Regions from separate parts of the Pseudarthrobacter sp. NPDC092419 genome, predicted to be linked through region 3. Evidence: riboswitches for the same ligand, from Rfam matches in the RefSeq annotation. Region 3 holds a riboswitch; each other region holds the start of a gene.
The links. Region 3 has a riboswitch for cyclic di-AMP ahead of ACIQC0_RS03140 (C40 family peptidase). Riboswitches for the same ligand answer to the same signal wherever they lie in the genome.
Positions count from the first base shown of each region.

Region 1: linked by a shared signal. The riboswitch ahead of ACIQC0_RS05515 (hypothetical protein) and the one ahead of ACIQC0_RS03140 (C40 family peptidase) in region 3 are both predicted to bind cyclic di-AMP.
Region 2: linked by a shared signal. The riboswitch ahead of ACIQC0_RS08445 (LysM peptidoglycan-binding domain-containing protein) and the one ahead of ACIQC0_RS03140 (C40 family peptidase) in region 3 are both predicted to bind cyclic di-AMP.

Region 1 is NZ_JBIVQF010000002.1:446,936-451,945, forward strand. Features, by position in the region: gene ACIQC0_RS05505 (phosphatase PAP2 family protein) at 1-798, shown strand, start outside; gene upp (uracil phosphoribosyltransferase) at 811-1,446, shown strand; gene ACIQC0_RS05515 (hypothetical protein) at 1,470-2,243, opposite strand; cyclic di-AMP (ydaO/yuaA leader) riboswitch at 2,249-2,427, opposite strand; gene ACIQC0_RS05520 (ATP-binding protein) at 2,538-4,037, opposite strand; gene ACIQC0_RS05525 (response regulator transcription factor) at 4,038-4,778, opposite strand.
Region 2 is NZ_JBIVQF010000004.1:161,427-166,436, forward strand. Features, by position in the region: gene ACIQC0_RS08435 (TraR/DksA family transcriptional regulator) at 1-296, opposite strand, end outside; gene ACIQC0_RS08440 (coiled-coil domain-containing protein) at 328-1,662, opposite strand; cyclic di-AMP (ydaO/yuaA leader) riboswitch at 1,952-2,121, shown strand; gene ACIQC0_RS08445 (LysM peptidoglycan-binding domain-containing protein) at 2,125-2,937, shown strand; gene ACIQC0_RS08450 (YdiU family protein) at 3,022-4,506, opposite strand; gene ACIQC0_RS08455 (hypothetical protein) at 4,572-4,811, opposite strand; gene ACIQC0_RS08460 (universal stress protein) at 4,972-5,010, shown strand, end outside.
Region 3 is NZ_JBIVQF010000001.1:698,710-703,719, forward strand. Features, by position in the region: gene ACIQC0_RS03125 (molybdenum cofactor guanylyltransferase) at 1-130, opposite strand, end outside; gene ACIQC0_RS03130 (HNH endonuclease) at 173-673, opposite strand; gene ACIQC0_RS03135 (NlpC/P60 family protein) at 886-1,644, opposite strand; gene ACIQC0_RS03140 (C40 family peptidase) at 1,797-2,453, opposite strand; cyclic di-AMP (ydaO/yuaA leader) riboswitch at 2,525-2,723, opposite strand; gene ACIQC0_RS03145 (M23 family metallopeptidase) at 2,838-3,659, opposite strand; cyclic di-AMP (ydaO/yuaA leader) riboswitch at 3,672-3,909, opposite strand; gene ACIQC0_RS03150 (metal-dependent transcriptional regulator) at 4,030-4,740, opposite strand.

The DNA of each region.
Region 1 (5,010 bases), on a different contig from region 3:
TATGCCGCCCTCTGGCTGACAATGCTCATCGGCGGCAGCCTGGTGGTGGCACTCGCGCTCCTGGGAGCAGAGGTCTATTCGAACGTGGTGGACGACGAAGGTCTCACCAACCTCGACATTCCGGCGCTGGAGTACTCACAGACCCTCCGGAACCCGGAGCTGGACGCCGTCGTCACCGGCTTCACCAATATCGGCGGTGGCGTCGGGATGCCCATCCTGGCCAGCATTCTCACCGCCTGGCTGACCTTCCTCAGCAGGACGTGGCGGCCAATCATCCTGGTGGGCGGTGCTGCCGCCGTCTCCATCTACGCCACCACCGTCGGCAAGCGGCTGGTTGGGCGGACCCGGCCGGACCACTCGGAAGCCGTCCCGCCGTTTGAGCACTCGCCGTCATTCCCAAGCGGCCACACGCTTAACACCACGGTGGTCATTGGCGTGCTGCTCTACGTCCTGTGCCTGCAGTTCCATCAACTCTGGGTGCGCGTCACGGCCATCACCGCGGGCGTGATTTTCATCATCGCCATGGGTCTGAGCAGGGTGTTCCTGGGCCATCACTGGCTCACTGACGTCACCGCCGGGTGGCTGCTCGGTGGTGCGTGGGTGGGCCTGGTGATCCTGGCCCACAGGCTGTTTCACCTGACCCGGCGCAAGGAACACGTCGGTCCCGCTCCCACGTTCGACCACCCCGTGGTGCGGGACGTCGTGGCAGAGAAAATCCACGACCACGGCCGGGACCGCCACGGGGACCACAGCGAGCCTGCTGCCGGCCGCAGCCCGGGAGACCATCACGCCGGGTGATAGTTTTGACCCATGCGCACTCTCGTTGTTGACCACCCTTTGGTCGCCCACAAGCTCACCGTCCTGAGGGACAAGAACACCCCCTCGCCGGTCTTCCGGCAGTTGACGGAAGAGCTGGTCACGCTGCTGGCATACGAGGCCACCCGCGAGGTCCGCACCGAAGAGGTCACCATCGAGACCCCCGTCAGCACCACCGTGGGCACCGCATTCACCAAGCCCACGCCCCTGGTGGTTCCGATCCTTCGCGCCGGCCTCGGCATGCTCGAGGGTATGACCAAACTGGTCCCCACGGCAGAGGTGGGCTTCCTGGGCATGGCCCGTGACGAGGAAACCCTGGACATCATTACCTACGCGGAACGCCTGCCGGAGGACCTGACGGACCGCCAGATCTTCGTGCTGGACCCGATGCTGGCCACCGGCGGAACCCTCCGCGAGGCGATCAAGTTCCTGTTCAAGCGAGGCGCCTCGGACGTCACCTGCATCTGCCTGCTGGCCGCCCCGGAGGGCCTGGCGAAGCTGGAGGAGGAGCTTTCCGGCGCCAACGTGACTATCGTGCTGGCCTCCATCGACGAGAAGCTCAACGAGAAGTCTTACATCGTTCCCGGCTTGGGCGACGCCGGCGACCGCCTGTACGGCATCGCAGGTTAGCTTGGTTCAGTAGCTGGCCGGGTTTAGTACCAGTTGTTGGCGTAGTGGAAGTTCAGCGCCCCGCACGGTGACTGGTAGCGCTCCTGGATGTAGTCCAGGCCCCAGTTGATCTGAGTGCGGTAGTTGGTGACGTAGTCGGCTCCGGCGCTTGCCATCTTCTCGGCAGGCAGCGACTGGACGATTCCGTACGCGCCGCTGCTGGGGTTGGTCGCCGTGGTCTTCCAATCGGATTCCTTGGTCCACAGCGTCTTCAGGCACTGCATCTGGTCCGGCGCCCAGCCGTAGCTCGCCAGCTGGCTTGCGGCGTAAGCCTGCGCGCCTGCGGGGTCATTCACCGCAGCCGGCTTCGCAGCCTTGGCCTTTGCCGCAGCGGCCTTCTCGGCCGCGGCTTTCTCAGCGGCAGCCTTCGCAGCAGCGGCCTTGGCGGCGGCGGCTTTCTCTGCAGCAGTCTTCGCGGCGGCGGCTTTCTCTGCTGCAGTCTTGGCAGCGGCAGCCTGTTCAGCAGCCGTTTCCGCCGCGGCGGCCTGCAGTTCGCTCTTCTCGAGCCCCAGCTGCGCTTGCTGCTCATTGGGGGAGAGCTGCGTGGCGGTGGCCTCGGTGGACGAAGTGCGCGTCATCGATTCGGTGGCCTGGCCTGCTGCACCAACGCCCACCAGCAGTGCGCAGGACGCGGCCAGCACGGCAGCCCTCTTACCCAGTGCAGGGAAGGTGCCGCGCCGGGAGCGCTTGGCGGCGCGCGCGTCCGCGCGGCTGGATGCGCCGGATTTTGGGCGCGGTTCTACCTGGAATTCAGACATGATGGATCGCCTCTCACACCTGCGGAGTTAGCTGTCGGGTTCGGATGAGGGCATCCGGCCGCACGGAACATTCACGTGCTGGCTTAACCCCAAGGGCCTGAAATCGCCCGGGACGGTGGGTCCCCCGCCTCTGCCATCGGTCTATCGGAGTCCGGGAAGCGGCAGAGCTCGGCGTCATCCGGACATGCGCCACGAACGGAAGCGCACTCACTCGACGGTACAGGAGATCTACGGCAAAGTCACATTTCGGTAACAGAGATCACGACGGCGGCGCGTCGCCATTGTCTAACCACCTCACCGGGGCGTAGTGGGCAGCTTTACCGCGAACCTCGTCCAGCCGGCCCGTGACTCAACGCTGACGGTCCCGCCATGAGCTTCCACAATGGACTGCACTATCGACAGGCCAAGACCGCTGGTCCCCTCGGTTCCGGCCGCACCGGGCTGGTCGCTGGCGCCCTTGCGCGCCGCGTCTGCGCGGGCGAACCTGGCGAAGGCCTGGTCCACGAACTCCGGTGGAATGCCGCCGCCGTCGTCCGTTACCGTGATCTCCGCCGTATCCGCGGATGCCAGCCGGGCGCCCGCCACCACTGTGGTGCCGGCCGGTGTGTGCTTGCGTGCATTGGAGAGCAGGTTCATCAGGACCTGTCGGAGCTGCGCGGCGTCGCCGTTTACCACCACCGGCTCCCCGGGCAGTTCCAGCCGCCAGTTGTGCCCCGGCGCCATCACCTTTTCGTCGCTGACGCCCTCGACCACCAGCTGGGTCAGGTCCACGTCCGCCAGCTTCAGCGGCTGCCCCTCATCCAGCCGGGCAAGCAGCAGCAGGTCCTCCACGAGGGCGGTCATGCGCTCGGACTGGCTTTGCACGCGGGCCAGCGACCGTTCTCCGTCCGGGGTGAAATGCTCGGTCAGGCGGAGCAGCTCGGTGTACCCGCGGACCGCGGTGAGGGGAGTGCGCAGTTCGTGCGAGGCGTCCGCCACGAACTGCCGTACTTTCGTTTCGCTCCGCTGCCGCGCCTGTAGCGCGTTGGCCACGTTGTCCAGCATGAGGTTCAGCGCGTGGCCTACGCTGCCCACTTCAGTTCCGGGATCGGCGTTCGACGGCGGCACCCGCACCGCCAGGGCGACCTCGCCGGCGTCCAGCGGAAGGCGCGAAACCTTGGTGGCCACCGCGGAGAGCTGCTCCAGCGGCTTCATGGTGCGGCGAATCAGAACGGTGCCGGCGAAGCCGACCAGCACCAGCCCCCCGAGCGATACCAGGAGGAAGGTCCACACCAGGGAGGCCAGTGTGCTTTCCTTGGCATTGAGCGGCAGGCCGGTCACCAGAACGTCGCCGAAGGAGGTCTGGGCCGCGACCAGACGATAGTTGCCGCTGGACAGCTTCCGGTCCACCGGTGCGGAGCCCGCCGTCAGCGCCAGGAGTGCCTCCTTGTCCGCCGCCGAGAGGGGTGATCGTGTGGTGTCCGGTGCCAGGAAGCCAGCGCTGTGGACCTGGCCGTCCACGATGCGCGCGTTCAACGTGCCCACGCTCTGTCCCCGGGCATCCAGCGGGTCCCGCCCGATGGCGCCGTCCATGTGCGGCCGGCCCGGATCGTTGGCCCGATCCGCCGCCTGGGTCAGCTGGCCGTCAAGCTGGTGGGTCAGGAAGGTATCCATCGAGGCGTAGCTGACCACGCCCACTGCCCCGCAAATCGCGATGAGCAGGCCCATGGCCAAGGCGGTCAGCCGCGTGCGGAGGTGCCAGTTGGCGGGCTTCCGCCAACTCCGTGGGTCGGGGGTGCGCGGCGAGGATGCCATCTAGTCCGCCGGCCTGATGACGTACCCGGCACCCCGGACGGTGTGGATCATGGGCGGGTGGGCGGCATCGATCCTCTTGCGCAGGTAGGAGATGTACAGTTCCACGATGTTGGCTTGGCCGCCGAAGTCGTAGTTCCACACCCGGTCCAGGATCTGGGCCTTGCTGATCACGCGTTTAGGGTTCTCCATGAGGTAACGGAGCAGCTCAAATTGGGTTGCGGTGAGCTGGACCTCGTCGCCGGCGCGGGTTACTTGGCGGGTGTCGATATTCAGGACGAGGTCTCCGACCACGAGCTCGGCGGTGTCCATGGCGGCCACGCCGGAGCGCTGCACCAGGCGGTGCAGGCGCAGCAGTACCTCTTCCATGCTGAACGGCTTGGTGACGTAGTCATCACCGCCGGCCGCAAGCCCCACGATGCGGTCCTGGACTGCGTCCTTGGCAGTAAGGAACAGCGCCGGCACTTCAGGAGCGAAGGCCCGGACCCTGCCCAGGAGCTCAACACCGTCGAACCCCGGGAGCATCACATCCAGCACCAGGACGTCGGGACGGAAGTCCTTGGCGAGCTTCACGGCCTGGGGGCCGTCGGCGGCAACGGCCACCGACCAGCCAGCCATGCGCAGGCCCATGCTCATCAGCTCGGCGAGGCTGGGTTCGTCATCAACCACCAGGGCTCGGATGGGGGAGCCGTCCGGATGGGAGAGCTGCGGCAGGTTGTTGGTCATGGAGTGCAGGGTGGCCATGCAACAACTCTCCGACCGCTCGTTATTGCCGGGCTTGACGCTTCCTGTGAGCCGGCTGTGAATCTCAGCGTAATGGTGCATTCGGAACGCCGGGGGCCGTCCGCATGGTGTCCGATGGGAGTCCAAATTCGGGTCCGGCTGGACAGCGAACCCTCATAGACGGGGCAATTTCATGCCCGCGCTGGATGATGAATTAAAGCGGCCCGGATGGTCAATTTTTCAAATAAAGCAC
Region 2 (5,010 bases), on a different contig from region 3:
CGGCCCTCCGCAATGGCCTCGCCGCACACGGCACAGACGCCGTAGGTGCCGTCCTCGATGCGGGCCAGCGCAGCCTCCACCTGGTCCAGGCCCGCGCTGCTTTGCCTAAGGAGCGCCGAAGCCTGGGACAGTTCAAAGGCGATGGTGGCGCCCTCGGGATCGTGTTCGTCATCCACGTTCGCGTTCTGTCGTGCCGAGTTCGCCGAGGCGATGTCCGCACGCAGGGCGGGCAGGAGCGCCACCTTGCGGGCGCGTTCTTCCTCCAGCATCAGCCTGAACCGCTCAAAACCGGGCATGCCCACAGCCTAGCCGCGGCCGCTGTACACGTCAGTACCAGCCCACCGCCACCGAATGGCTCCATGCCCTGCAGGGCGATCCGTACCTGTCCCGGATGTAGCCCAGTCCCCATTCGATCTGGGTGCGGTAGTTGGTGAGCCAGTCGCTGCCCGCGCTTGAATACTTCCCGGGCGGGAGCGCCTGGGGAATCCCGTAAGCGCCGGAATACGGGTTGGTAGCCGTGGTCATCCAGTTCGATTCCTTCGTCCACAGCTGCGCCAGACAGAAGAACTGATCCTGCCCCCATCCAAACGACCCGAGCCTCCCGGACGCGTAGCTTTTCGCGGCGACCGGATCGTTCACGGCGCCGCCGGGAAGGGAGGGTACGACGACGGGCGGTGGCGGCGGAGCAACAGCCGGCGGCGGTGCGGGGGCAGGGGCGGCCGGGGCCGGGTCGGCGGCTGGCGGCGCCGGCTCCTCCGTCTCCGGTTCAGGCTGCATAGCGGACGCCGGTGGGCGGGGTGCCGGCCGGGCGGGGTCAGCCTTAGCGGCGTCCTCCGCAGCACGGCGGGCCTCTTCTTCGGCGGCGGCGCGCCTGGCAGCCTGGGCGGCCGCGTACGCGGCGAGTGCCGCCTGGCCCTGCCGGTAATCCTGCTCAACGGCCGCCGTCGTGCCTTTCAAGGAAGCGAGCTGGGCGGTCAGGGTAATGCTCCGCTTCTGTTCGGCGGCCACCTGCTCTTCCATGGCATCCCGGGCAGACCGTGCTTCCGCAAGCCGGGACTCCGCCTCGGCGGCGAGGCGGTCATGCTCGGTGCGGGCCCCTTTCTGCTGTCCTGCCAGGGCGGCCAGAACCTTTTCGGCGGCGCCGGCCCGGGAAACGAGGGCGGCGCTCCGGTCCCCCACGACCGAGACGACGTTGAGTCCGTGCAAACTGTCGGTTTCCAGCGCATCAAGGGCAAGGAAGAATTCCATGGTGGTGCCGCCGGTCTTGTACGACTGGACCGCGAGGGCGCCCAGTTCGTTCCTGCGTGCGGAAAGCTCGCCGGCCGCCCTGTCCACCTGCCTGTTCAGCGCGTCGAGCCTGGCCGCGGCGGCCGTGGCTGCCGCGTCCGCTGCAGCGAATTCCGCTGCCGCAGTTACGGCCGCGGCGCCGAGTTCTTCCGAGCGTGCCTGCAGGCCACCCAGGAGTCCGTGGATCCTGTCGACCTCCGCCGCCTTTGCGGACTCCGATTTCCGTGCGTGCTCAATGTCGCTCCACGATGGAAATCCGCCCGGCGGGTCCGTCGTTTCCGCCTCCGCGGGCAGCGCCGCGGCACCGCTGGCCACTGCAAGTGCCAGTAGCGCACCGCCGGCACGGGAGCGAACCGCAATAGTCAACCGGGACATAGTCCGGAATCCTACATCCTTCAAGAAGTGGTTGAGGGTTAAGGGCAGGCAAACGGAGGGTATCCGCGCGGCATTGTTACTTTGTGACGCGATTCACTATGCGGCGCGGGGTGTCGGGTGTCATGCGAGGTCAACGCGCATTAACCGACCAATCAAGACGATGGCGTAATCCGAGAGGAGGGCCTCGGATGTTATCCAAATGTGACATTGAGGTGGACGTCGGGTTACGGTCGAATGGTGTCCCTCCCCGATGGGACATTCCCACCAGCCTGCCGAGCCCTGCCGCTGGACCGGGATACCACCGTTTCCAACTGGCAGGGACGGGGGAACCAAGTTTCCACGGCCTCACCGAGGCCTAGGGGTTAAGTCGAAAGCCATTCCGCTGGCGCGGATGCTTCCGGCCGGGCATCTCCAGCCCGAACCCGACAGCTCACCCCGCAGGCATGGGAGAGGCGATTCACTGTGTCAAAAATTTCCACCACCGCCCGTCACCGTGCAACTCCGGCCGGCTCCATCACTGTCCAGGGCCTGGCCCGGACGTTCGGTCGTCCCGCACTGGCAGTAGCCGCGGCATCCGGCATTGCGCTCAGCGTCGGCGCTCCGGCCCATGCCGGCGTGAGCGGCCCGGATGCCACTGAAGCAGCGACGGTCCAGACATCCGCCGCACCCGCGGCCACCACCACGGCAGCTGCCGCCACCGTCCACACGGTGGTCGCCGGCGACACCCTGGGCGCGATCTCCACCGCGTACGGCGTCACCCTGGCCGACGTCCTCGCGGTCAACGGGCTCTCCATCGACACGATCATCTACCCGGGCGACCAGATCGAGATCCCCGGCGCCGGAACCGCTGCAGCCGCGCCGGCTCCAGCCCCCGCCCCGGCGCCGGTCGAAACCACGGCGACTGCCCCCGCGAACACCGGAATGAACCTGTCCTACGCCTCCACCGCCCCGGCCGAAACCACCGGCACGGGCACCGGCGCAGCCATCCTGGCCTCCGCCTACAGCCAGATCGGCATCAGCCAGGACTGCACCGCCATGGTGGAGACCGCCCTGCGGTCGGTCGGCAAGAGCGTCGGCGACCTGGCACCCACCCAGTTCTTCCAGTATGGCACCGTGGTCTCCACCCCGGCTCCCGGCGACCTGGTCATCACCTCCGGCCACGTTGGCGTCTACGCCGGTGACGGCCAGGTTGTGAGTGGCGGCATCGACGGTTACAAGACCGACGTGCACTCCCTCAGCTGGCTCGGCGGCGCCTCCTTCGTCCGCGTGGCCTAAGCAGCACCATCCGTCCCAGGACGAAAAAGGGCGGTTTTCGGGAATCTTCCCGAAAACCGCCCTTGTCCTGTTTAAGCCTGCCGATCAGGTGCCGCAGAACGTCAGGTAATCGCCAAAACTTTCCGGAGCGCCTTCCTCGTACCGCTCCAGCCCCGGCCTCCCCTTGTAAGGCTCCGAAAGGACGGCGACAAGGCGCCGGAAGGGGGCAAGGTCACCTGCAGTGGCCGCAGCAAGGGCTTCCTCGACCAGGTGGTTGCGTGGGATGTAGACGGGATTGACGCCATCCATCAGGGCGGCGTCCGGCCCCATGGCCCGCCAACGTTCCGCCCAGGCATCGAAAGCCGCAAGGTCGAGGACCATCCCGCGTGCCGCACGCGTATTCCCGCGGGCCGCCTCGCCAAGGCTGCGGAAGAACCGGGTGTAGTCCACCGGGCCGTCCTTGAGCAGGGCGATGACGCCGTCCACCAGGCGGGACACCTCTTCCGCCTCCGGGCTTCCCTCCGGATGTCCGCGCAGACCGAGCTTTGCTGACATTCCGGCCGTCCAGGCATCGCTGTAGCGGCGGCGGAACTCCCCCAGCGCTGCCACGGCCGGTTCCACGGCCCTTTCCTGGTCCTCATCGATCAGGGGAAGCAGCGATTCGGCCAACCTGGCCAGGTTCCACTCCGCCACCACGGGCTGGTTGGCGTAGGCGTACCTTCCGCCGGTGTCGATCGAGCTGTAGACGGCGGCCGGATTGAACGTATCCATAAAAGCGCAGGGACCGTAGTCGATGGTCTCTCCGGAGATGGTCATGTTGTCCGTGTTCATGACGCCATGGACAAATCCCACCAGCATCCATTGCGCCACCAGCGACGCCTGGGCTTCGACCACCGACCTGAACAGGGCCAGGTAGGGATTGCCTGCCTTCCCGGCCGCCGGGTAGTGGCGCGCGATGGCGTGGTCGGCGAGCCTGCGGAGCAGATCGATGTTATCGGTAGCCCGCGCGTACTGGAACGTGCCGACGCGCAGGTGGCTGGCGGCGACCCGCACCAGTACCGCCCCCGGCAGCATGGTCTCGCGGCGCACGGGACGGCCGGTAGCCACCACGGCAAGGGACCGGGTGGTCGGGATCCCGAGCGCGTGCATCGCCTCACTGACCAGATACTCGCGGAGCATAGGCCCGACGACGGCGCGGCCGTCCCCGGCGCGGGCGAAGGGCGTGCGGCCCGAACCTTTGAGGTGCACATCGCGCAGCCCACCGGGCGTCCGGCCGTGCAGGGACAGCTCGCCCAGGAGCAGGGCCCGGCCATCCCCGAGCAGAGGCGAATAGCCGCCGAACTGATGGCCGGCGTAGGCCATGGCTACCGGGGCAGCGTCCTGCGGGACCTCGTTGCCGACCAGGAACTTAGTGCCGCCCGGGCTGCGCAGGAAGGCCGGCTCAAGTCCCAGCTCCCCTGCGAGCGCCTCGTTCAGGACAAGCAGCCGGGGCTCGGGGGCCTCCTCCGCCTGCCACGGAACTGATAGCTCAGGCAGCTCTTGGGCGAAAAGGGAGTGAAAGCTGACGGTCGATTCCGCTACACCGGTCATGGGTTAACCCTAGCCCCGTCACATCCGGTGCGTGCCGTTGCTTTGCGGTCGCTCATGTGCGGGCCTCATGTGAGGGCGTGCCCGCCCGGAAACTCGCCGTGTTCGCCGGCTTTGGCTTCCTCCTGCAGGAGCGGGTCTTCCTGCCAGGCGTCCGGGTTTTCCTCCGCCGCCCCGGGATAGCTGTCCGGTTCGCTGTGGACAGGATCAAGTTCCAGGGAGGACGCGGCGCCGGGAGCCTCGTCCAGGATGACGTCCTGCTCCGGGACAACTTCCAGCTCGTCGTCCGGGAGGTTTTGCTCAGTCATGATGATGCCTTTCGTTAAGGACCAGCCAACAAAGTAAGCATACTGACGACTGCCTGGCTGTGTGAATTGCTGCCCGGAAGAAACGGGTGACTTTGGGCCCTACCCGCCAGTGGCGCTTCAGGGGCACGCTGGAGGGACACAGGCCCCAAAGGAGCAGCACATGGCAATCCGCAAACCCATTGCCGTAGGTACCAACGAC
Region 3 (5,010 bases):
CCGCAGCCTGCAGCGCGCGCTCAAGGAGGGTGCCGCCGTCGTAAACCAACGATTGCTTGGGCGTCCCATCCAGCCGGGAGGAGCGCCCGCCGGCCAGGATAACGGCATCGAAGGCGTGCTGGTTGTCCACTCCCCTACCCTAGCTAATGGCAGCACGGCGGTGCCGAAAGTGTCAGGCAGCGCGTTCGGGAAGGAGGAAGGGATCCCAGTCGGGCGCAGGCTTCTCGAGTTCCTTAATCTGCCAGATGGTCCCATGGGGGGGCTCGGGAACGAACCGCAGCTTCCACCCCATCTCCGCGGGGGTGTGGTCCCCCTTGGCGTTGTTGCAGCGCAGGCACGCAGCCACCAGGTTCTCCCAGGAATCGGCGCCGCCGCGTGACTTGGGCTGAACGTGGTCGATGGTGTGGGCCGCCTTGCCGCAGTACGCGCAACGGTGGCCGTCCCGGCGCAGCACTCCGCGCCGGCTGACGGCGGTGGACTGGTTATACCGGGGCCGGATGTAGCGGTTGAGGAGGATCACGGACGGGCGGCCCAGGATTTCCTGCGGCCCCACGACGGGGTCGTCCCCCTCGGCCACCACGCTTGCCTTGCCTGTGAGCACAAGCACCAGCGCCCGGCGGAAAGTGATAACCGCCAGCGGTTCATATCCAGCATTCAGAACGAGAGTGCGCATGCACGTACCTCTTCACGGCCGCACCCGTCAGGGGCACGAGGGCCGGCTGCCCTCGGCATGTCCGGGCTATGGATCGACACCACCAGAGTAAACAAAGATTTGCGTCATCAGCTAATCCGGCACGGAAATGCGGGCACGCAAAAGCCCTCCCCCGTGAGGAGGAGGGCTTCTGGTGAGCTGTCGGCTGCCGGTGTCGCCGGCCGAGGCCGATGCTAGTCGACGCGGATGAAGACGGGGCCGGAGCCAACGTTCGCGCTGAAGACCACGGTCTGGTTGCCGTTGTAGCCGCCGTGCACTGCCTGGCCGTTGCCGGCGTAAACAGCGATGTGGGCTACGCCCGCGCCGCCGTCGGCGTAGTAAATGAGGTCACCGGGCTGCGCTTCGGCTGCGCTGACCGTGCGGCCCAGGGAGAGGTAGCCGGCAGGCCAGTCATGGAAGTTGATGCCCACGGCGGCCAGGGAGTTGGTCACCAGCATGGTGCAGTCCTGGCTAACACCAAGCTGGGCGTATGCAGCGGAGAGGATGGCTGCACCCTTGCCGCTGGCGGAAGCCTTCGGGGCCGCCGGCGCGGAAGCCGTCACCGTGGCCGTCACCGGCGCTGCTGCCTCGGGCTCGGGAGCCGGCTCGGCTTCCTGCACCTCGACAACGGGCTCTTCCTCCACAACGGGAGCAGCTTCGGTGGTGATGGCCGGCTTTTCGAAGCTGATGGAGATGGTGGACGCCGCCGAAATGGGCGCATCCACAGCGGACTCGACTGTCAGGGCCGAAGCCGGGGCCGAATCGCGCTGGACGTTGGAGTCCGCAGCGTTGGCTGCGACGCCGCTGGTCAGGACAAGGCCGGAGGCGGCAGCGATGACTGCGGCCTGGCGGCCCATGCCGCCGGCATTGTCGCCCACGGTCTTGGCAATGACAGCAAGCGAGTTGGTCTTGGTGACCTCGGCGCGGTGCCGTGCGGTAGCACGAGTAGTCATGTTCTCTCTTTCGATTTCCTCAAGACCGCTATTAACAGCCCAGGGGCTTGGCGTGCCGGGATCTTGGGGGTACCCCGGCACCTCCCAAACGGGGATGTGCTGATTGGCGAAATACGTGTTTGAACCGGGCCTGCGGGCAGGCCCTCCTGAAACTACGGGTTGAGCGTGTAGTACACCGAGGAGCCGGTGGCGGCCACGGCGTGCAACAGGGTGCCCTGGCTGGGGTTCAGTGCGCTGACCATCATGCCGTTGCCAACGTAGATGCCCACGTGGGCACCACCGTTCTGCACCACCAGATCGCCCGGCTTGGGGGCGGCAGTGGGGGTCATGATGGACCATGCGTTGACGCGGGGGATGCTGATGCCGGCCTGGGCGTAGACCCACTGCGTGAAGCCCGAGCAGTCCCAGCCATTGGGAGAGGTGCCGCCCCAGACGTACGGGCGGCCAATGCCGGTGTAGGCGATACCGGCGATGCCGGAGGTGGAAGCGCCGGCAACTGCGCTTGATGCAGTCTCAGCGGCGGAGTCCGTGGTGGACTCCTCTTCCTCGGAGGTGGACTGCACCTGGACCGGCTCGATCTCCGGAGCAGCGGTGGTCTTGACCACCGGACGCTCGAAGGAAACCGTGGCGGTGGGGGCGGCCATGACGGCGGCGTTCTGCGCTCCGGACTCGGTGGAGGCCGAAATACCAGCGGTGGTGTCCGCTGCCGTGGCCGGCAGGCCCATGGTCAGAATGAGGCCCGAAGCTGCTGCTACGACTGCGGCCTGGCGGCCCATGGTCCCCGCATTGGCGCTAACGGCCTTGGACACGGAGCCCAATGGGTTGGTGCGCACCGTTTGCGCACGGTGGCGCGCAGAATTATGACGTGAAGACACGAAGGATAGCCTCTCCCAGTGCCTGCGAGGTGAGCTGTCGGATTCGGATGGGAGTCACCCGGCCGCGCGCTTCCTAGGAAGCTTTTACGGCTTAACCCCAAGGCCTTCCCACAAACAGAAGGCCAAAATTGGTTCCCCCGCCCCTGCCAGACGATGAAATGCGAACGGACCTTGAGCGGTGGCAGAGTTAGGCAATCCACTCAAGAGCGTCAACTTCGGAAAAGTTGACGCGTGTACGACGGTACAGGAATTAATAACCAATGTCACATTAAGGTCACGGGGCCTCAGCGTGTTGCGAGAGTAAACCCTCAGTTCCGGCTAAAGCCAGCCGGTGGGATCGACAACCTCGCCGTTGACCTGCACCTCGAAGTGGAGGTGGCAGCCGGTGGAGGCGCCGGTGGTTCCGCTGTAGGCGATGACATCGCCACGGCCCACAGTCTGCCCCTCTTGGGCGTTGAAGCCGGAGAGGTGGTTGTAGGTCGTCTCAAGTCCGTTTCCGTGGTCAATGACGACGCGGTTGCCGCCCCCGAAGTCGTGCCAGCCCACGAAGGTCACGGTACCGGTGGCGGCCGCCAGCACAGAGGTGCCGCACTGGGCCGCGAAGTCTTCGCCGCGGTGGAAGTCGCCGTAGCCTCCGGTGATGGGGCTCACGCGGTAACCGAACGGGGAGACCATGGTCAGGCTGGCCAAGGGTGCCCCCAGGCTGCCGACAGAGGCGGCGCGGGAGACGGCGCCGGCAGACTGGGCGCTCAGGAGCTGTTTCAGCTTGCCGTCCGGGTCCGCCTTGGTCACCACGGCGGAGCGGCTGAAGTCGATGCGGGCTCCCGCTTCGGCGGAGATTTCCGGCTGCTGCGCAGGCTGGGCGGCAACGGCGGGCACTACGTCCGGGGTACTGGTAGCCATCACGGGGCTGGTGGACGGGACAGTCACGGTGAGGACGAGGCCGGTGGCCGCCAGGGCGATTCCGGCTTTCTGCCCGATACCGCTCGCCGATGCGAACTCCGTGATCTGCCGGAAGGGGCCGCGCCGGCGGCGGGCTTCACGGTGGGGATCGCGGGGGCGCTCCGCGGAGATGACTTCCACAACCCGGGGGGTCGGTGAGGGGCCCGCAGCGCGGCGCCGGCCCCTGGAGGTCTGCATGCTCAAAAGAAGGTTTCCTCTCTGGAAAGCCTGCGAAGTTAGCTGTCGGATTCGGGTCAGAGAGTTCAAAGACCCGGTCCGCCGTAAGCAAACTTCTGCACAGAGCTATCCCGGGAGGATTTGCTGGAGAGGCTTGCTGCTGACGGACTTCACCCCAAGGCAGCCCCCGCTGCCGGTTGTGGTTCCCCCGCCTCTGCCAGTAAATGACTCGTGCACCTGATCCGCTGGCAGAGCTCGGCTCCGGATCAGGTAACGCTTGTGTATCAACGCTCGGGTTTTAACTATAGGGGCTTAAGCCCGTCAGTAACAATTCCGTTATAACCGTGTGGGCCGGGCCACGGCGGGGTACTAAGCGACTCGCGCAGTGCCACTAAACCACGGTGACGAAGACGTGCGCGGCCACCTCGGGCGGCAGTTCGAGTGCGCCCTCAATCCCCGGTACCCGTACCGAGATGTAGTCCCCTACCCGTTCCAGCGATACCTTGGCGCCGGGCCGGATTCCGCCCTCATCGAGCTGAAGGAGGAGTTCGGGCTCCACCTGGATGGGTTCGGCAAGCCGGCTGACGACCACGGCGGAAGCGGGCTGGTAGCCCTTCATCGCTTCGAGCAGGCTCACGGCGCCGTCAGGGGCTACCGGGCCGCTGCCGGCGGCCGCCGGCTGGTCGCCGAGGGCGTCGAGGCCCGGAATAGGGTTGCCGTACGGGGACTCCGTGGGGTGGTTGAGCAGTTCGTAGATCCGCCGCTCCACCCGCTCGCTCATGACGTGCTCCCAACGGCACGCTTCGTCGTGGACGTACGCCCAGTCCAGGCCGATGACGTCTGCCAGGAGCCGTTCGGCCAGCCGGTGCTTGCGCATGACTTCGGTGGCCCGCTTGCGGCCGGTCTCGGTGAGTTCAAGGTGCCGGTCACCGGAGACCACCACAAGTCCGTCGCGTTCCATCCTGCCGATGGTCTGCGATACCGTGGGGCCCGAGTGGCGCAGGCGCTCCGCGATCCGGGCACGGAGGGCGACGATGTTCTCTTCCTCAAGCTCCAGGATGGTGCGAAGGTACATCTCCGTAGTGTCGATCAGATCCGTCATCAAGCTCAGCTCCTCGAGCGCAGTACCTTGCGTTGTCCCACCGTAACGCCTTCAGCCGGGCGTGGTCCGGTGAAAAGCTTAGCCTATTTTGAATTTGTCCGAATAGTCGCCCGGGGGCTGCCGGCTGCCTGTCTCACTTGCTGGACTATGACGCACGCGGTTCCTGCCGGAACTCCCGTTCAGGCAGAATAAGGAGGGCCTGAGCCACCGCAGCCGGCCGCAGGCCAATCATCCGCCCGGACCATGCGCGTCCATGCCGAAACTGGAGCA